One region of the Bacillus sp. 01N45 genome, then DNA from elsewhere that is predicted to be linked to it. Evidence: predicted binding sites of a transcription regulator. Region 1 holds the regulator's gene; each other region holds the start of a gene.
The links. Region 1 encodes Rex, which represses fermentation and respiration genes when NADH is low (regulators of the CRP and FNR family bind a similar motif). Its sites were predicted from a motif close to TTGTGAAATATTTCACAA; they were not measured.
Positions count from the first base shown of each region.

Region 2: the regulator Rex is predicted to act here: its motif matches at 3,982-3,999, upstream of pflB (formate C-acetyltransferase).
Region 3: the regulator Rex is predicted to act here: its motif matches at 1,987-2,004, upstream of hcp (hydroxylamine reductase).
Region 4: the regulator Rex is predicted to act here: its motif matches at 1,516-1,533, upstream of adhE (bifunctional acetaldehyde-CoA/alcohol dehydrogenase).

Region 1 is NZ_JBFTQW010000027.1:2,705-8,014, reverse strand. Features, by position in the region: gene groL (chaperonin GroEL) at 1-226, opposite strand, end outside; gene groES (co-chaperone GroES) at 265-549, opposite strand; gene AC1DMU_RS29120 (CPBP family intramembrane glutamic endopeptidase) at 951-1,700, shown strand; gene AC1DMU_RS29115 (YdiK family protein) at 1,697-1,888, shown strand; gene AC1DMU_RS29110 (redox-sensing transcriptional repressor Rex) at 1,918-2,547, opposite strand; gene AC1DMU_RS29105 (ABC-F family ATP-binding cassette domain-containing protein) at 2,735-4,669, shown strand; gene tsaD (tRNA (adenosine(37)-N6)-threonylcarbamoyltransferase complex transferase subunit TsaD) at 5,077-5,310, opposite strand, start outside.
Region 2 is NZ_JBFTQW010000009.1:172,243-177,552, reverse strand. Features, by position in the region: gene AC1DMU_RS21000 (diglucosyl diacylglycerol synthase) at 1-409, opposite strand, end outside; gene pflA (pyruvate formate-lyase-activating protein) at 822-1,553, opposite strand; gene pflB (formate C-acetyltransferase) at 1,622-3,871, opposite strand; gene AC1DMU_RS20985 (glycosyltransferase family 2 protein) at 4,211-5,310, opposite strand, start outside.
Region 3 is NZ_JBFTQW010000004.1:199,769-205,078, reverse strand. Features, by position in the region: gene AC1DMU_RS11560 (glycoside hydrolase family 25 protein) at 1-417, shown strand, start outside; gene bla2 (BcII family subclass B1 metallo-beta-lactamase) at 554-1,324, shown strand; gene hcp (hydroxylamine reductase) at 2,069-3,355, shown strand; gene AC1DMU_RS11545 (PadR family transcriptional regulator) at 3,778-4,098, shown strand; gene AC1DMU_RS11540 (DUF1048 domain-containing protein) at 4,174-4,515, shown strand; gene AC1DMU_RS11535 (ABC transporter ATP-binding protein) at 4,671-5,310, shown strand, end outside.
Region 4 is NZ_JBFTQW010000001.1:630,083-635,392, reverse strand. Features, by position in the region: gene AC1DMU_RS03370 (O-acetylserine dependent cystathionine beta-synthase) at 1-247, shown strand, start outside; gene AC1DMU_RS03365 (bifunctional cystathionine gamma-lyase/homocysteine desulfhydrase) at 251-1,384, shown strand; gene adhE (bifunctional acetaldehyde-CoA/alcohol dehydrogenase) at 1,644-4,247, shown strand; gene AC1DMU_RS03355 (YrhC family protein) at 4,374-4,601, shown strand; gene AC1DMU_RS03350 (ABC transporter substrate-binding protein) at 4,757-5,310, shown strand, end outside.

The DNA.
Region 1 (5,310 bases):
CTTCTGCTACTAATTTTGCACCCATGTTTTCGAATGCATCTTCTAATTCGATTTCTTTTGCGATTGTTACACCATCATTTGTAATAAGTGGTGAACCAAATTTTTTCTCAAGTACAACGTTACGACCTTTTGGTCCAAGCGTTACTTTTACTGCGTTTGCAAGAGTGTCGACACCGCGAAGCATCGAACGACGTGCTTCTTCACTAAATTTAATATCTTTTGCCATAATAATTGACCCCCTTGAATTTTTTAAGATTTATATAATTAACCGATAACTGCTAAAATGTCACTTTCACGTAAAATCAAGTAGTCAGTACCTTCATATTTTACTTCAGTACCTGCATATTTTGAGAAGATGATAAGATCACCTGCAGCTACCTCTAGAGCAACACGCTCACCATTTTCAAGCACTCGACCAGTACCTACTGCAATAACTTTACCCTCTTGTGGTTTTTCTTTTGCAGTGTCTGGTAATACAATACCACTTGCTGTTTTTTCTTCTGCTTGAACAAGCTCAATTACAACGCGATCACCTAATGGCTTTAGCATGAACAATAACCTCCTCATTTTGTTATGTAAATTTTATTTATTAGCACTCAAGTCACCCGAGTGCTAACACACTTATAATAATAAATAATCTCAATTTCTTTTGCAAGTAAAAAAATCATAATTTTTTCGCAAATTAAGCTATACACTTTTCTATATAGAGTCCCTCTTCTTCTACCTTTACTATATGAATCGTTGTTTCCCCTACTCGTATGTTACAATATGAAAGGACACCCTAAGTTGTTTTCGCTATACACACAACTTTCTCCTGTCTTCTATTATAATTTCAAATAAGGATTTACGAAAAAAACATAATTTAAGCGAGGTTTATATCGTAGGTAGCATACTTACATGTTATCCTACCTTATCTCATACACTAGAGTTAGAAAGGATGGTTAAACCATTTGAAAAAACAATATTGGTGGGTTATCGTTACATACATTTTAATGCAGTTATCATCCATTGTTGGATTACCACTTCTGCTGAAAACTGGACTTTATGATAACAGGGGATTTACTAGAGAAGAGAAATTTCAACTCATAACTGGCCACTGGGCAATCATTAGCTTCTTTATTGCATTATGTATCGTACTTTGGTTACTTAGAACAGATATTCGTGACAGACGTTTAGATACAATGCGCTCTACTGTTCCAGCTACGATTGGTTGGATTTTTATCGGTTTCTTCCTAGCATTTTTCTCACAAAGTATTGCCGGTATGATAGAAATACGTGTATTAGGAATTAAACCTGGATCAGAAAATACAGCAAGACTTATGGATATCGCAAAAACGACACCTTGGTTCCTTATCGTTATCTCTATAATAGGACCTATTTTGGAAGAAATCGTATTTAGAAAAATTTTATTTGGTACACTTTATAAGAAGTTTAACTTCTTTATTGCTGCTATCATTAGTTCTCTTGTATTCGCAGCAATTCATTTTGATTTCACTCACTTATTGGTATACACTTCTATGGGACTCGTATTCGCCTTTTTATATGTAAAAACGAAGCGTATTATCGTCCCTATCGCAGCTCATGTTGCAATGAATACATTAGTTGCAGTTGCTCAAGTTTTAATGAGCAATGAACAAATTCAAGAAATGATTAAAGAAGCTGAAAAAATGCAAGGCTTTATCGGAGGATTTTTAGTATGAGGAACTCACCATTGTTCATGGCTGCATTGTACTTCCTTCTAGGATGTATCTTTACACGCTTCGCCATTACGAACGTAACAGATACAATCTGGAATATGTGGACAATACTATTTGCAGTTATGGCAACAATTGATTTTAATTTGGCACTTCGCCTTATCTTAGTTAAATTCACAAAGAAAAAACAATAATAAAACGCAGAGGTCGCTTCCTCTGCGTTTTATTGTGGATAATTCTTTAAAAAGTAAACAAGTGTTTGTAACTCTACCGCTAAATCAATATGGTGAATTCTTATATTATCTGACACATTTAAGCGCGCTGGTGTGAAATTTAAAATACCATGCACGTTCGTTTCTGCCAATCTATCTGCTACAGATTGTGCTACTGTAGCGGGTACTGTTAATATTGCCACTTGTATATCAGTTGATAAACGTTCTTCTAATTCATCTAAATGATATACAGGAATGCCCCCGATTTCTGTCCCGACTTTCTCTTCACTAACATCAAACGCCATTTCAATTTTTGTATTATTGTTTTTCGTGAAATTATAATGTAAGAAAGCGGTCCCTAAATTACCTACTCCAATAAGTGCTACACGTGTTATATCATCTTGGTCGAGTGTTTCACGGAAAAATGATAATAAATAATTTACGTTATATCCATAACCTTTTTTCCCTAACGCTCCAAAATATGAAAAATCTCTTCGAATCGTTGCGGAATCAACTTTTACCGCTTCACTCAATTCGGCTGATGAAACACGTTGCTTACCAGAAAGAGATAAGTTTTGGATAAATCGATAGTATAGAGGCAATCGTTTGGCAGTGGCCTGTGGAATTTTTTGCTGCTCCATATAACCTCTCCTCTCTTCCTATCTTTATTCATATACTTGAATCAAATACAGAAGTTTAGCACTCATGAATTTCCCTGTATAATAAAGAGAAGAAGTATTCTCTCTTTATTTTAAACTATACACTATTTTTAGTATGATTGAGAAATATAAACATGGCAAAGTTAAGAAATTATTTGAGGTGAAAACATTGATTTTATTACAAGTAAACGCGCTTACGAAATTATACGGTGCCGAAACGATTCTTGCAAACATAAAATTGGAAGTTCAAACGAAAGATCGTATCGCATTAGTCGGACGAAATGGGGCCGGAAAATCTACACTATTAAAAATAATAGCTGGTGAGCTATCTCATGATGGTGGCGAAATTATAAAACCAAAAGATGTCTCAATCGGATATTTAGCTCAAAATACCGGGTTAGAAACGTCTTTAACAATTTGGGATGAAATGTTAACCGTCTTTACACACTTGCAGCAAATGGAGACAAAACTTCGAAGGCTAGAGCAAGAGATGGGAAAAGAAGAAAACTTTTCAAACGAGGCTACATATGAAAGATTATTAGCTGATTATGACCAATTGCAATTAGATTATAAAGATCAAGGTGGATATCAATATGAAGCAGATATTCGCTCGATTTTAAGTGGTCTTGGCTTCCCAGTTGAAACGCACCAGACGACGATTTCTACATTAAGCGGTGGACAAAAAACACGATTAGCTCTTGGTAAATTATTATTAACGAAACCAGACCTACTTATTTTGGACGAGCCTACAAACCATTTAGACATCGAAACATTAACATGGCTTGAACAATATTTACAAGGCTATCCTGGCGCAATACTAATCGTTTCCCATGACCGTTATTTCTTAGATAAACTCGTTACACAAGTATATGAAATTTCGAATAAAGAAAGCAGACGATTTGTTGGTAACTACAGTAAATATTTAGACTTAAAATCAGCATTATACGAGCAAGACATGAAACGTTATGAAAAACAACAAGATGAAATCGCTAAACTTGAGGATTTCGTTCAAAAAAATATAGCGCGCGCATCTACGACAAAACGTGCTCAAAGCCGTCGTAAACAATTAGATAGAATGGAATTATTGACTAGACCATTAGGTGATTCTAAGTCAGCATCCTTCCACTTCGATATCGAAAAACAAAGTGGAAATGATGTTTTACAAGTAAAGGATGCAACTATCGGCTATGATGATGATCCGATTATTGAACATGTAACTATGCGCTTAACTCGCGGGGATAGCGTTGCTTTAGTTGGTCCAAACGGAATTGGAAAATCCACATTATTAAAATCACTTGTGAATAAGTTACCACTATTAAATGGTGATGTTTCTTTCGGATCCAATGTATCTGTTGGTTATTATGATCAAGAACAAGCAAACTTAACATCTTCTAAGCGAGTTTTAAATGAGTTATGGGATGAATATCCATTGCAGCCCGAAAAAGAAATTCGCACGATATTAGGTAACTTCTTATTCACAGGGGATGATGTACTAAAACCAGTATCTTCTCTTAGTGGTGGACAAAAAGCTCGATTAGCTCTTGCAAAACTTATGATGCAAAAATCAAATTTATTAATTCTCGATGAACCTACGAACCATCTTGATTTAAATAGTAAAGAAATTTTGGAGAATGCTTTAATTGATTATCCAGGCACCCTTCTATTTGTTTCACATGACCGCTACTTTATTAATCGTGTAACGACGACCGTTGTTGAGTTGTCAACAGAAGGTGCACAAGAGTATTTAGGCGATTACGATTACTATGTGGAGAAGAAAAATGAAATGATTGAACGTGCAGCATTTGAACAACAAGAACAGCAAGAAAACCAAGCACCTGTTCAAAAAACTGTAGCGCAAGAAAAATTAAATTATCTCGAAGAAAAAGAGCGTAAACAATTAGAACGTCAACGCACTCGAAAAATTGAGGAACTAGAACAAAATATTGTAGAATTTGAAGAAGAAATTGCTACGTTAGAAGATCAACTTTGCTTACCAGAAATATACGCAGATTATGAAAAGGCTAGTGAAATTACAACGAAAAAGCAAATACTACAAGAGCAACTTGATGCTTGTATGGCAGAATGGGAAGAATTACATTTATAAGAGTATGAATAAGAAGGATGTCTCATAAGTCGGGATTTTTGACTATGCGACATCCTTTTTATCTTCTAGCTGGGGTATAAACGATTCGACACGACATACCGATTTACCGACAAAGTTTGACAATGTTGGCTCGCCCCTATAATAAGGGCACATTTCAAAATGTTTTTTAGAGATATCTTCTTGCGATTTATTTCCCAAAAAAGAATACATTCAAAGGTCAGACTTCTTCTGCTTTATCCACAGGTTTATACACATATCCACCTTTATAAAATAAACCCCAAAATAACTTTTCCACATTATCCACAACTTCCAAAAAAGTTATCAACATTTTATATACACAATAAAACCCACATTATCAACAGATAATATGGGTTTTATCCACAAGCTGTGGTTAATTTTGTGCATAACTATTCTTCAATATCTAATCCTGGATTTGCATTTAGAGCTAATGTAGCACGTTTTCCTTGTTCATATGCAATTGTACCTGCGGCTGCAATCATCGCTGCATTATCGGTACATAAAGATAGTGGAGGAATAATTAGCTCGATATTTTCTTTTGTCGCAAATTCCGCTTCCAAACGTGCGCGAAGTCCTTTATTCGCAGCTACTCCACCAGCAAGAAGCAGTTGCTTTACGTTATA
Region 2 (5,310 bases), on a different contig from region 1:
AATCCGTTAATACGTTATAAACAGGAATTGAAATACCTGTTTGCTTTTTTAACTCTGGTACAGCTATGATCGGAAAAGTATTAATAACAATATCCGGTTTCTCTGCTTGTAAAAGTAATTTCAAACGTTTTCTTCCAAAGTTCGCATACCAAGATGCTATTTTTTTATCATAAATTTTTTCTACGCCATAATAAAACAAGCGGTATAATTCTTTTCCTATTGTATAACTTTTTAAATATAAATATTTTGTAATATCGGTTATAACTGGATGTGATTCTCCGAACAAATCGCATACAATTACATCTTTAATTCCTTTTTGGCGAAATGTTTGTTCTAATGTTTTCGCTACTTGCACATGACCATTACCGTAATGTGCAGTTAATATTAAAACCTTGGGGTTTTTTATCAAACAAATCCACTCCTAGCTTATTGTTTCTCCATATTGCATATACGACAATAGGAAAAACATTTTCCTTAAAAATTACATAAACAGATTCTAATACTTCTCTTTCAGCTATGTACCTGTCGTGGATATGCAAAGCATATAAGATTGACCCCTTAATCCTATCTGTGCTCATATCTTTACATTATACTTTCCTACAAGAGCTTTCGCAATAACTTACAAATGTTCTCTATTCCATGATACTCACTCTTTTACTTCTTAATTCTTTTTACTATTTTGATTTCCCTTTACAATTATGTAAATTTCTCCACTTATTCCTTACAAAAATATGGATATTCTATTTTTAGTATACTCTTTTCTATATACATACTCTAGGTTTTATTGTAAAGAAAGCAAAAAGCCTAATCCAATATTTGGATTAGACTGCTTGTAAAATATGTCTTGCTTGCTCTACATTTTTTTCAGTAGGTGGTTCTACATTCGCGAGTGGATATTTATGCCCAAGTGCCTCCCATTTATATACACCAAGCTTATGATATGGTAGCACTTCAACCTTCTGAACATTAGACAGGCTTTGAATAAAGCTAGATAATTTTTGTAGATCCTCTTCATTATCCGTAACACCAGGAACTAATACGTGTCTTACCCAAATTGGTTTATTTTTATCCGATAAATAACGAGCAAATTGTAAAATATGTTCATTTGGTTTCCCTGTTAATTTACGGTGTTTCTTTGAATCAATATGTTTCAAATCCAATAAAACTAAATCTGTGTAATCCATTAAAATATCTAGCTTATTTTGGAATTCTGGTTCTTCAGAATAACAACCACCCGAAGAATCAATTGTTGTATGAATTCCAACTTCCTTACATTTCTTAAATAATTCAATTAAGAAATCTAGCTGTAATAATGGTTCACCACCACTAACTGTTATACCGCCTCCAGAAGCTTCAATAAAAGGAAGGTAACATGTCACATCCTGCATTACTTCTTCAACTGTTATTTCTTTTCCTTTACCGATCTCCCACGTATCAGCATTATGACAGTATTGACAACGTAATAAACACCCTTGTGTAAATATGACATAACGAATTCCTGGGCCATCAACAGTACCACAAGACTCTACAGAATGAATTCTTCCTTTTATCATGTTACTTCCTCCTTTATTGAAGCAGCCCCCCTCTGCTATTTATAAAAAGCAGAGGGACACTTTTTCACTTACATACTTTCATGCATTGTACGATTAATTACATCGATTTGTTGTTCACGAGTTAATTTAATAAAGTTTACAGCGTAACCAGATACGCGAATTGTTAATTGTGGATATTTCTCAGGATGTTCCATCGCATCCATTAATGTTTCACGATTAAATACGTTAATATTTAAGTGATGGCCTTCTTTTACTGCATAACCATCAAGCATTGATACTAAGTTACGTACTTGTACATCATCTTCTTTACCAAGTGCTTTTGGAATAATAGAGAATGTATTAGAAATACCATCTTGTGCATCTTCATATGGTAATTTAGCTACAGATAATAATGAAGCTAATGCACCTTTTGTATCACGACCATGCATTGGGTTCGCACCTGGTGCAAATGGTTCTCCAGTACGGCGACCATCTGGAGTGTTACCAGTTTTCTTACCGTATACAACGTTAGATGTGATTGTTAAGATCGACATTGTATGAACAGAATTTCTGTATGTTTTATGTTTACGAAGTTTATTCATAAATGTTTTTACAAGATTTACAGCGATTTCATCTACACGGTCATCATTGTTACCGTATTTAGGGAAATCTCCTTCGATTTCAAAGTCAACTGCAATACCGTTTTCATCACGAATTGGTTTTACTTTTGCGTGTTTAATTGCACTTAAAGAGTCTGCTACTACAGATAGACCCGCGATACCTGTTGCCATTGTACGAAGAACATTTGTATCATGAAGTGCCATTTCAATACGTTCGTAGCTATATTTATCATGCATGTAATGAATAACATTTAATGTGTTTAAATATAGACCTGCTAACCATTCCATTGTCATATCAAACTTACGCATAACTTCTTCATAATCTAATACTTCAGAAGTAATCGGTGCGTACTCAGGACCAACTTGTGCTTTAGATTTTTCATCTTTACCACCGTTAATCGCATATAGTAATGCTTTTGCTAAGTTTGCACGTGCGCCGAAGAACTGCATTTGTTTACCAATTCTCATTGCAGATACACAACAAGCAATTCCGTAGTCATCACCGTAGTCAGCACGCATAATGTCATCATTTTCATATTGAATTGCTGATGTTTTAATAGACATTTTCGCACAGTAGTTTTTAAAGTTCTGTGGTAATTGTTTAGACCAAAGAACTGTTAAGTTTGGTTCTGGAGCTGGTCCTAAATTATCTAATGTATGCAAGAAACGGAATGAGTTCTTTGTTACTAATGGACGACCATCTAATGCCATACCACCGATAGACTCAGTTACCCAAGTTGGGTCACCAGAGAATAATTCATTATAATCAGGTGTTCTTGCAAATTTCACAAGACGTAATTTCATAATGAAGTGATCCACAATTTCTTGTACTTCTTCTTCTGTTAAAGTACCATTTGCTAAATCTCTTTCAATATAAATATCTAAGAATGTAGAAGTACGTCCAAGACTCATTGCAGCTCCGTTTTGCTCTTTAATTGCTGCAAGATATGCGAAGTATAACCATTGGAATGCTTCTTGTGTGTTTGTTGCTGGCTTAGAAATATCAAAGCCATGAGAAGCAGCCATTTGTTTTAACTCTTGAAGTGCACGCATTTGCTCAGATAACTCTTCGCGTAAACGCATTGTATCTTCGCTCATTACACCGCCAGTTAAATTCAAATCAGCTTTTTTCGCTTCAATTAAATGATCAATACCATATAATGCTACGCGTCGGTAGTCACCGATAATACGTCCACGTCCGTATGCATCTGGAAGACCAGTAATTACACCTGATTTACGTGCATTTCTCATTTCTGGTGTATAAGCATCGAATACACCTTGGTTATGAGTTTTTCTCCAATCTCTAAAAATACGACTAAGCTCTTTATCCATTTCGTATCCATAAGATTCACAAGCTTGTTCCGCCATACGAATACCACCATATGGTTGTAAAGAACGTTTAAATGGTTTTTCAGTTTGGAAACCGACTACTTTTTCAATATCTTTATTTAAATATCCTGGTTCATGTGATGTAATAGAAGAAACAATTTTTGTATCCATATCAAGAACGCCACCGTTTTCACGTTCTTTCGTTGTTAAATCCATTACTTGATCCCAAAGTTGTTTCGTTGCTTCAGTTGCTCCCGCTAAGAAAGATTCGTCTCCTTCGAAAACGTTTACATTATTTAAAATGAAATCGCGAACATCAATCTCTGCTTTCCATTTTTCACCTTTAAAGTTTTCCCATGCGTTTTTAACATTTTCTAATACTTGAGTCATCCTAATCTCCTCCATTTTTGATTAGTACAGGACTAAGATTTTTTATATAACAGCTTACACACTTAGAATACTACTTTTTTGCTAAAGTGAACGAAATAGTTGTGACATGTTTGTGAAATATTGAGCAAACTACTATATGCACAGTGTTAACTTCACTTAAAAGTCTTTATAATTAACCCTTTCCTTAATTGTATTTTTTTGGTACCCTTATATACGAGTCCTATTTTGTAATATAAGAACAATACCCATTGTAGAGCTGTAATACTCTTATCTCCTAATCTGTTATAGTTTTTATAACAGAACAAAAAAGTGTACATATGTTGTACACTTTTTTTGTTACTACTCTAAAACATCTCTTTTTCTATTCCCATCATAGAATCCACCACGGCTACCTTCTAATACAATTAATTGCTCTAATCCTTCTATATGATCACCTATAATTCGCAAGACAGCTGGAGGATGACCTATTTTTGCAAAATGTTCACTGGGACGAATGCGGTTCATCTTATCGACCTCTACACGACTTACACACGCAATTTCGAATCCTGAAAGAATAGCTTTCACTTGCGCTACGCAAGGTGACAATAAAGACCTATACCCAATTGATTTCAAACACTTCTGGCTAAACGCATTAGGTACAGCGATAAGAGATCCTACTCCTAAATCTTTTCTATCACAAGCTAAATTTAATGCATATTTAAATGCAGTTACAAGATGAAGCGGTACTCTTAAATCTAAATAATGATTTAGATCATTTAATGCGACATCCATTCCATCTGCAATAGCTTTTGCAAATGGATATAGCTCACTAGCTGGAATAACAAAATCACCGTCTATAAATAATACAATTTCTCCTTTGGCGAAATAAGTCCCAAGTGAACGTCCCACATCGTTGCCAAGTGCTTCTTTATATACAATTGTTGTTGCTCCCTTGTCTTTTGCAATCGTTGCTGTTTTATCAGACGAACCATTTACAACAACGATAATTTCAAAAGGTTCAATTTTGCGAAGCTCTTCTATAACATTTCCAATTGTTTTCTCTTCATCTTGTACAGGAATAATGACTGATAATTGCTTTCCTTTATACAATTTAGATGTAATGCCCCATCCTTGATAAAGATCTTCGAAATCTAAAGTATGATAGACACTATCTCTTTTCCTATTTCCATCATAATATCCTCCGCGCTCATCACTACCTACTATTCGCTCCGCTACAGCTTCTATATGATCACCTATCATCCGTTTTTCAGATTGCGAAAGACCCGTGCCGTACGCAGCATGCTCGGTCGGCCGAAATTTATTTGGCGTAATAACGTCAATTGCACAATGCCGACTAATTCTCCATTCACTTTGAACGAGGCGTAAATGAGCCAAAATAGGATTAACAAAACATTCATATCCGATGCTTTGAACGACCTCTTTCGTCAGCGCATGAGGTG
Region 3 (5,310 bases), on a different contig from region 1:
GAAACACAAGCAGAGCAATATATACGAACTGTTCCAAAGTATAAACAAGCATTGCCACCCGTAATTGATGTTGAGTTTTATGCTAACAAAAAAGATAATCCCCCTAAGCGTGAAGATGTTGTGAAAGAGTTGTCGGTCATGATAAAAATGCTAGAAAAACATTACGGTAAGAAAGTAATATTGTATGCAACTCAAGAGGCATATGATTTGTATATAAAGAATGCGTATCCCCAATGTGATATATGGATTCGTAGTGTCTTTACAAAACCGAGTTTATCTGACGAGAGAAAATGGACGTTTTGGCAATACACGAACCGTGGGAGATTAAATGGTTATAATGGAAAAGAGAAGTATATTGATTTGAATGTATTTTATGGTAACGAGGAAGAGTTTGAGAATTATGGAATAAAAGGTTAAGTTTTAAAGCGTACAAAATTTTGTACGCTTTTTTGTTACTTACATAAAAATATACAAGTAAAGATGGAACAAACATTTAAGATGAATTGTCTATTATAGGTAATAACTATTCCATTTGAAAGAAAGGGTGGAGAAAATGAAAAATACATTATTAAAAGTAGGGGTATGTGTTAGTTTATTAGGAACAATGCAATTTGTTAGTACAATTTTTTCTGTGAAAGCGGAACAAAAGCTAGAGCAAAAAGTAATAAAAAATGAGACAGGAACTATTTCAATTTCTCAGTTAAATAAAAATGTATGGGTTCATACGGAGTTAGGTTACTTTAACGGAGAAGCAGTTCCTTCGAACGGGCTAGTTCTTACTACTTCTAAAGGGCTAGTACTTGTCGATTCTTCTTGGGATGATAAGTTAACGAAGGAATTAATAGAGATGGTAGAAAAGAAATTTAAGAAGCGAGTAACGGATGTCATCATTACACATGCGCACGCTGATCGAATTGGCGGAATAAAAACGTTGAAAGAAAGAGGCATTAAGGCGCATAGTACAGCACTAACTGCAGAACTAGCAAAGAAAAGTGGATATGAAGAACCGCTTGGAGACTTACAATCCATTACAAATTTGAGTTTTGGAAATATGAAAGTAGAAACATTTTACCCAGGGAAAGGACATACAGAAGATAATATCGTCGTATGGTTACCGCAATACAACATTTTAGCTGGAGGCTGTTTAGTGAAATCTGCGGAAGCTAAAGATTTAGGGAACGTTGCTGATGCCTATGTAAATGAATGGTCCGCATCGATTGAGAATGTGCTGAAGCGATATGGAAACATCAATTCAGTAGTGCCTGGTCATGGGGAAGTAGGGGACAAAGGATTGCTTTTACATACATTGGATTTGTTGAAATAAGAAACTGTGGGAATATAAAAGCGAGGAGAAACAATTTTCTCCTCGCTTTCTTCTAGCTATATTTAAATGCGAAGCCATCAATTATGCCTGCATACGTTACTGAGATTTTAATTCCAAGTATACAAATACCAGTACCGTCATAATTGCTATAACAACATAAGTAATATCGAGCATTATAAGTGTTTTTAAAGTTTCAGTCATCCTAATTCACCCCTGGTATGAAAATATAACATAATCTCTTATCAATCAGATCAGAGATTATAGAGATAACAATGTATATGAAATTTATTAAGTAGTGTCTATATAAATATATCATATAAATAATGTAAGTAATGTTAAGGTAGTGTAAATGTATTGTAAATAAAGTGATTTTTCATAAAATATTTAATCAAAAAATTGATAGTTCTTCAAAATGAAAAGAAGCTATTCTTTCTGTTGCATAATAAAAAGAAAGAATAGCGTTTTTGTATGTCTATTTCTGTTTGCTTAAGAGATTTATAGTACGAAATTGTTCTTTCGTACTATGAACTAGAAAGTTAAATATGTGATTCAGCAATAGTCTAGCTATTTGAAAACTTGAACAACAGGGGTATGTAATGTTTTTTTGTGTCAATAAAAATATTATGTAAACAATATAAGTTGTCACAAATTTATACATATTATTGTGATTGATATCACATCTCTTTTCCTCAATGGGTATTATGCTTAGGTTGTAAGGAATGATTGGGAGAGGGTGGGATGATCATGTTTTGTTATCAATGTGAACAAACGCCAACAGGTGGATGTAAAGTGATGGGTGTTTGCGGTAAAAATGAAACAATTGCAAGTTTACAAGATACGATTGTGTTTGGGCTAAAAGGAATTGCAGCTTATCGTACGCATGCTGCTCAGCTAGGGTATACTGATGCATTTGTAGATGCTACGACGCAAGAAGCACTGTATATGACATTAACAAATTCCAACTTTAATGAACAAGAACATATTGATATGGCTATGAAAGTAGGGAAATCGGCTTTACGAGTAATGGAGTTATTAGATGAGGCGCATACGAATCACTTTGGTGTTCCAGAGCCTGTTCAAATTACGCAAAACCATGTAGAAGGTAAGGCAATTGTAGTTACTGGACATAATTTATTTGCGTTAGAAGAATTATTAAAACAAACAGAAGGAAAAGAAATTAATATTTATACGCATTCTGAAATGTTACCAGCACACGGTTATCCGCAGCTGAAAAAATATAAACATTTAAAAGGAAACATCGGTAAGGCATGGTATGATCAACGACGTCTTTTTGAAAAATTTACAGGTGCTATATTAGCGACAACGAACTGTGTTATGCCAATTAAAGGGTCGTACTCTGATCGATTCTTTTCATATGATATTGCAGGTTTAGAAGGTGTACAAAAAATTGAAAATGATGATTTTGCACCATTGATTCAAAAAGCGCTAGAACTTCCAGAAGTACATATGGAGTCGGATGAACAGTTAGTAACAGGGTTCCATCATAATACAGTATTATCATTAGCTCCTGAAATTATTGAGGCAGTAAAAGAAGGAAAGATTAAGCGTTTCTTTGTCATCGCAGGTTGTGATGCACCAGGAAAAGGCGGAGAATATTATCGTGAATTAGCAACGTCACTTCCGCCAGAAACAGTTATTTTAACGACTTCTTGCGGGAAATTCCGCTTTAATGATGTGGAGTACGGTGTTGTACCTGGTACAAAGATTCCGCGTTACATTGACTTAGGGCAATGCAATAATTCAATTTCAACAGTGAAAATAGCAGCCGCTTTAGCAGATGCTTTTCAATGCGAAGTGAACGAACTGCCAGTTAGTATTGTCCTATCATGGTTTGAACAAAAAGCGGTTGCCATTTTACTTGGGCTATTTAGTCTTGGTATTCAAGATATTCGCATCGGTCCAAAGGCGCCTGAATTTATTTCACCTGGCTTGCTTGATGTATTACAAGAAACGTTTGGTTTGAAACTGATTACAACTGCAGCAGAAGATATGGAAATGATTTTATCGTAACAAAAGAATGATCTGTCTTATTAAGAAGAAGAGCTAACCTATAGCGCTCCAAAACAAAAATGTAGAATATTTGTTTTGGGGTATTTTCTTTTCTTAGCGGGATAGGTAATAGTTGATTTTAGAAAAATATAAAAATCGAGTTGACATGTATAACTACTCAGTCATACAATGTAGGAGTAATAGGTGATACTGAGTAGTGTTGTTTCTCAAAATGTTTTCAGTAAACAATAGGTAAGAGCGGATTTTAGAAAAAATTTTAAAATCAGTTGACATCTATAGCTACTTAGTCATACAATGTAGTTGTAATAAGTAATACTGAATAGTGTGGTTTTACTCAAAAACTATTCAGTAAAAATTCGCCTTAGTACTCTGTGATACTGAATATAAGTCAGACAGAATAGGGGGTAAAGGAGGATCATAACATGGAAAATTTAACTGAAATGCTAAAAGGTTCACTGGAAGGGTGTGTGTTGGAAATCATTAGCCGCCGTGAAACGTATGGCTATGAGATTACCCGCCACCTGAATGATCTTGGGTTTACCGAAGTCGTAGAAGGGACGGTTTATACTATCCTCGTACGATTAGAAAAGAAAAAGCTTGTGAATATTGAAAAGAAACCATCAGATATGGGACCGCCTCGTAAGTTTTATTCATTAAATGAGGATGGCCGTCAGGAGCTTGAATTGTTTTGGAAAAAATGGGATTTTGTATCTTCAAAAATTAACGTCTTGAAGTCAAACTAGCCTCATAATATAAAATGTTCCGGCTCATATTTGGAGAGTTTCTTGTTCTGCTTTATAAAAAAGGAGGAAAATAAGATGTTGGAAATGTTTAAAAAATTAATTGGTGATAAAAAAGAGTACAAAATGATGATGGCACGTGTTGGAGCACTGCCAGAGGACTATCAGTTTGTGTTTAAGAAAATTCAAAACTACATGTGGAATTTCTCAGCGGGTAATGGAATGGATATGCTGCACATACAGTATGAATTAATCGATTTGTTTGAAGCAGGTGCAGCGGAAGGGAGACAAGTGCTTGACATTACTGGGGAGGACGTGGCATCCTTTGCTGACGAACTAGTGGCAAACGCTAAAACGTATGTCTCCAAGTATCGTGAAGATTTGAATGAAAGTATTATGAAGAAATTGAGAAAAAAATAAATGCAATTAGTAATACCGACTGATTAGCTGGTTACAAATGTGAATTGCCGCCATCGCTATTCAGTTATATTTTTAAACTGGTACTAAGTAATACAGATTATCAGTGATACTAAATAGAGGGTGTATGTAATCTAATTTTATAAGGGGGAAAAAGTATGAGCAATGCAGCGATTTCTATAAAAGGGTTAAAAAAATCTTTTAAAGATAAAGAAGTCTTAAAGGGAGTGGATTTTGAGGTGCAGCGTGGTGAAATTTTCGCGCTGCTAGGCTCAAATGGAGCTGGAAAGACGACAACGGTCAATATTCTTTCGACGTTAATGAAACAAGATGATGGTGAAGTGAGTATTTGCGGTTTTGACGTCCAGCGACAACCAGATCATGTTCGTCAAAGCATCAGTTTGACAGGACAGTTCGCAGCTTTAGACGGCATGCTTACTGGAAGGGAAAACTTGATAATGATCGCTAAGTTACGTGGTGTTTCCAATCCGGCACAAGTTGCTGATAATCTACTTGCAAGATTTAGCCTGACTGATGCGGCCAACCAGAGGGCAGACCAGTATTCAGGCGGGATGAAGCGCCGACTTGATATCGCGATGAGTTTGATTGGGGCGCCAGCAGTTATTTTTCTAGACGAACCAACGACTGGACTTGATCCGGAAGCACGGATCGAAGTGTGGGATACAGTCAAGGAACTTGCCGGCAGCGGCACAACGATTTTGCTCACGACTCAGTACTTGGAGGAAGCAGAACAACTGGCGGACCGTATCGCTATTTTGCATGGCGGAAAAATTATTA
Region 4 (5,310 bases), on a different contig from region 1:
TATCCCGCCATTTTTGAAAACATCTTATTTTGATGAAATTCATACAATTTCTGATCGAAATGCATTTTTACGAGTGAAGGAATTAGCGCAAAAAGAAGGACTGCTCGTTGGGAGCTCTTCCGGAGCAGCATTTCATGCAAGTTTACTTGAAGCAGAGAAAGCGGCGCCAGGTACAAATATTGTAACGATTTTTCCTGATAGTAGTGAGCGTTATTTAAGTAAAGACATATACAAAGGATGGGAATAAAAAATGAGAGCAAAGACAAAGTTAATTCATGGTATTCGCATAGGAGAACCTTCAACTGGATCTGTAAATGTACCGATTTATCAAACAAGTACGTACAAACAAGAAGCAGTTGGTAAGCATCAAGGATATGAATATTCACGTACAGGCAACCCAACACGTGCAGCTTTAGAAGAAATGATTGCAGTATTAGAAAACGGTCATGCTGGTTTTGCATTTGGTTCAGGAATGGCTGCTATTACAGCTACAATTATGTTGTTCTCAAAAGGTGACCACGTTATTTTAACAGATGATGTGTATGGTGGAACGTACCGCGTTATCACGAAAGTATTAAATCGCTTCGGCATTGAGCATACATTTGTAGATACAACAAACCTAGAGGAAGTTGTAGAAGCGATTCGTCCAAATACGAAAGCGATTTATGTGGAAACACCAACGAACCCATTACTGAAAATTACTGATATTAAGAAAATATCTACTCTTGCTAAAGAGAAAGATTTATTAACAATTATCGATAACACATTCATGACGCCATATTGGCAGTCGCCGATTACTTTAGGAGCAGACATTGTACTTCATAGTGCAACGAAATATTTAGGAGGTCATAGTGACGTAGTTGCAGGCCTAGTAGTTGTAAATAGCCCGCAATTAGCAGAAGACCTTCACTTTGTACAAAACTCAACAGGAGGCATTCTTGGCCCACAAGATAGCTTCTTACTACTTCGTGGTTTAAAAACATTAGGAATTCGAATGGAAGAGCATGAAACGAATTCACGTGCAATTGCTGAGTTTTTAAATAACCATCCAAAAGTAAATAAAGTATATTACCCAGGTCTTGCATCACATCAAAACCATGAACTAGCGACAGAACAAGCAAATGGATTTGGTGCTATTATCTCATTTGATGTAGATAGTGAAGAAACATTAAATAAAGTACTAGAGAACTTACAATACTTTACACTTGCTGAAAGTTTAGGGGCAGTAGAAAGTTTAATTTCTATCCCATCTCAAATGACACATGCATCAATCCCAGCAGATCGTCGTAAAGAGCTAGGAATTACAGATACATTAATTCGTATTTCTGTCGGTATTGAAGACGGTGAAGATTTAATTGAAGATCTAGCACAAGCGTTAGCATAGTAAAAATGCACTGCTCATATAGGCAGTGCATTTTTATTACATCTTTTTGTGAAAAACTTCACAAAATAGACATACACAAATGAAATCATTTCATGTATATTAAGTTCATGAAGTGTTACTCACGAACAAACTTGTGAAATATTTCACAAACAATGAGGTTCATGTAGGAAAGCAACTCTATTTTTTTTGCGCTAATCGGGACTCATTATGACCTATAGGGTCTTATTTAGTCCATGATAGCAGAATAGGAGGAATTTACATGGTAGTCAAAGAGAAAGTTGTAAATGAAATGCAGGAAGTAAAAGAGATGATTGATACGTTAGTGAATAACGGTCGAAAGGCTTTACAAGCATTAGAAAGTTTTACACAAGAGCAAATTGACAACATTGTTCATGAAATGGCATTAGCAGGTGTTGATCAACATATGCCGCTTGCGAAGTTGGCTGTTGAAGAAACAGGTCGTGGTGTATATGAAGATAAATGTATTAAAAATATTTTTGCTACTGAATATATTTGGCATAGCATAAAAAAAGATAAAACAGTAGGGATTATTCACGAAGATCCTCATGAAGAAATAATAGAAATTGCGGAACCTGTCGGTGTAGTAGCTGGGGTAACGCCAGTAACGAATCCAACGTCGACAACAATGTTTAAAGCATTAATCGCGATGAAAACGAGAAATCCAATTATTTTCGCATTTCATCCTTCAGCACAAAACTGTTCCATTGCAGCGGCGAAAACAGTATATGATGCAGCGGTGAAGGCCGGGGCACCAAAACATTGTATTCAGTGGATTGAAAGACCTTCTGTCGAAGCAACGAAACAATTAATGAACCATGAAGGTGTTGCGCTTGTTTTGGCAACTGGAGGAGCAGGTATGGTGAAATCAGCTTATTCTACTGGAAAACCAGCGCTAGGTGTAGGTCCTGGTAATGTACCATGCTATATAGAGAAATCAGCGCATATAAAACGAGCTGTTAATGATTTAATTTTATCAAAAACATTTGATAACGGTATGATTTGTGCATCAGAACAAGCAATCATTGTAGACAAGGAAATTTATGATGATGTGAAAAAAGAAATGATTGCAAACAATTGTTACTTTGTAACAGAAGAAGAGAGAAGAAAATTAGAAAAGCTTGTTATTAATGAAAATACATGTGCAGTAAATAGTGATATTGTAGGGAAATCAGCACAGTACATTGCCGCATTAGTTGGAATTACTGTGCCTGAAAATACAAAAATGCTTGTAGCTGAAATACAAGGTATCGGAGGAGCATATCCACTATCTCGTGAGAAACTGAGTCCAGTATTAGCTTGTGTAAAAGCAAATTCACTAGAAGAGGGACTTACATATTGCGAAGACATGTTAGACCTTGGTGGTTTAGGACATTCAGCAGTCATTCATTCTACAAATAAAGAAGTACAAAAACAATTTGGATTACGTATGAAAGCTTGCCGTCTTATTGTAAACGCTCCTTCATCACAAGGTGGAATCGGTGATATATATAATGGATTTATTCCATCACTTACGCTCGGTTGCGGCTCGTATGGGAAAAACTCAGTTTCTCAAAACGTAACAGCGACGCATTTATTAAATATAAAAAGGTTGGCAAATAGAAAAAAGAATATGCAGTGGTTCAAATTACCACCAAAAATTTATTTTGAAAAACATGCGACAGCATATTTAGCAAATATGCCTAACATTTCACGTGCATTTATTGTAACGGATCCAGGAATGGTTGAGCACGGATATGTAGATACGGTTACGCATTATTTACGTAAACATGCAAATGATGTAAAAGTCGAAGTTTTCTTTGAGGTCGAGCCAGATCCATCAGATGAAACTGTGTTTAAAGGTGCGGAAATGATGAGAAGTTTTAAGCCAGATGTAATTATCGCACTTGGTGGTGGTTCAGCTATGGATGCAGCGAAAGGGATGTGGCTTTTCTATGAGCAACCAGAAACAACATTCTATGGAATTAAACAGAAGTTTTTAGATATAAGAAAACGTACATGTAAATATCCGGAATTAGGAAGTAAGGCGCAGTTTGTTGCCATTCCAACAACATCAGGAACAGGATCAGAAGTAACACCATTTGCGGTTATTACAGATAAGAAAAATAATATAAAGTATCCGCTCGCGGATTATGAATTAACACCAGATGTAGCAATTGTTGATCCACAGTTTGTAATGACAGTACCACCACATGTAACAGCAGACACTGGTATGGACGTATTAACGCATGCAATCGAGGCGTATGTGTCTGTTCTAGCAAATGACTATACAGATGGATTAGCATTAAAGGCCATTGATCTCGTATTTAAATATTTACCAAGAGCATTTAAAGATGGAAATGACGAAGAAGCACGAGAAAAAATGCATAATGCTTCTGCAATCGCAGGGATGGCATTTGCAAATGCTTTCTTAGGTATTAATCACAGCTTAGCACATAAAATTGGACCGGAATTTCATATTCCGCATGGGCGTGCGAATGCAATTCTTATGCCGCACGTAGTTCGCTATAATGCTATTAAGCCAAGAAAACACGCATTGTTCCCAAAATATGAGCACTTTGTGGCTGATGAACGCTATGCACATATTGCGAGAATGCTCGGGCTTCCAGCAGGCTCGACAGCAGAAGGTGTGGAATCCCTCGTCCAAGCAATTATTGAGCTTGGAAAAAGCTTAAATATAAATATGAGTATTGCAGGACAAGGAGTTGCTAAAGACCAATTTGAAGAGGTTGTTGGATTATTAGCAGAAAGAGCTTTTGAAGATCAATGTACAACAGCTAATCCGAAATTACCTCTCATTTCAGAGTTGAAAGAAATTTATATGGAAGCATATAAAGGGGAGTAATGGGTATGAAAGAGTCGCAATAAAGCGGCTCTTTTTCATTTGGAAAACATCTCCCAGAATGGCTGTATTTACTGGTCTTTAAGTTTAATGGAATATGATACAGTGAAATAGAGGAGTGAGAATATAATGAAAGAATTACAAGGGAAAATAGAAGATTATACTCGGTTCGGACAAATCCTTCTCGCTGTAAGTACATTGTTAATGGTTGGCTTATTGATTCCGAATGGAGCAAAAGAAGCAATACAATCTTTTGTTATGATGGGGAGTACCGTTATATTTTTAAGTTTATCATTCTTTTTCTTTCAGCGTGTGAAAGTGATGCGAGAACAGTTAGAGGGAAACGAATGTGAGTAATATTATGAAATAGAGCACTACGAAAAGAACGAATCTTTTTGTAGTGCTTTTTGTTTTTGTAAAAAATGTATGCGGTTTATATTGACAATGATAATCTTTATCAATTAAAGTAGAATAGTAGTTAATGATTATCATTATCATTTAGAGGTGAAAGAATGAAAAAATCTATTACGCTATTCACAGCGATTTTATCTATTTTTTTCTTGTTAATAGGTTGCAATGCAAAGGGAGACGAAAAAGCATCTGCAACAAAAACAGAAAAAGGAAAAGAGAAAATCGAAGTTACCGACCTATCAGGAAGAAAGGTAACATTCGATAAAGTGCCAGAGAGTTTTGCAACATTAAGTATGGGGGACATGAATATTATTCATGCTTTAGGCGGAAAAATAGTAGGTCGTCCGGATGCAAAAATAACTCTTCCAGAGGATGTAAAGAAAGTACAAGTAATCGGGAATGCACATCAACCGAATTTTGAGCAAATCGCTAGTTTAAAACCGGATGTACTTATTGCTAACAATGGGTTTCAAAAGAATGTTCCAACGGTTGAAGGACAAGGAACGAAAGTAATGATTTCTTCTGCGAATTCTGTACAAGATATTCAAAAGAATATTGAACTATATGGAACGATAATGAAGAAAGAAGATAAAGCAAAAGAACTTAATCAAAAAATTAATGATCAAATGAAGACATATGAGAAAAAGAGTGATGT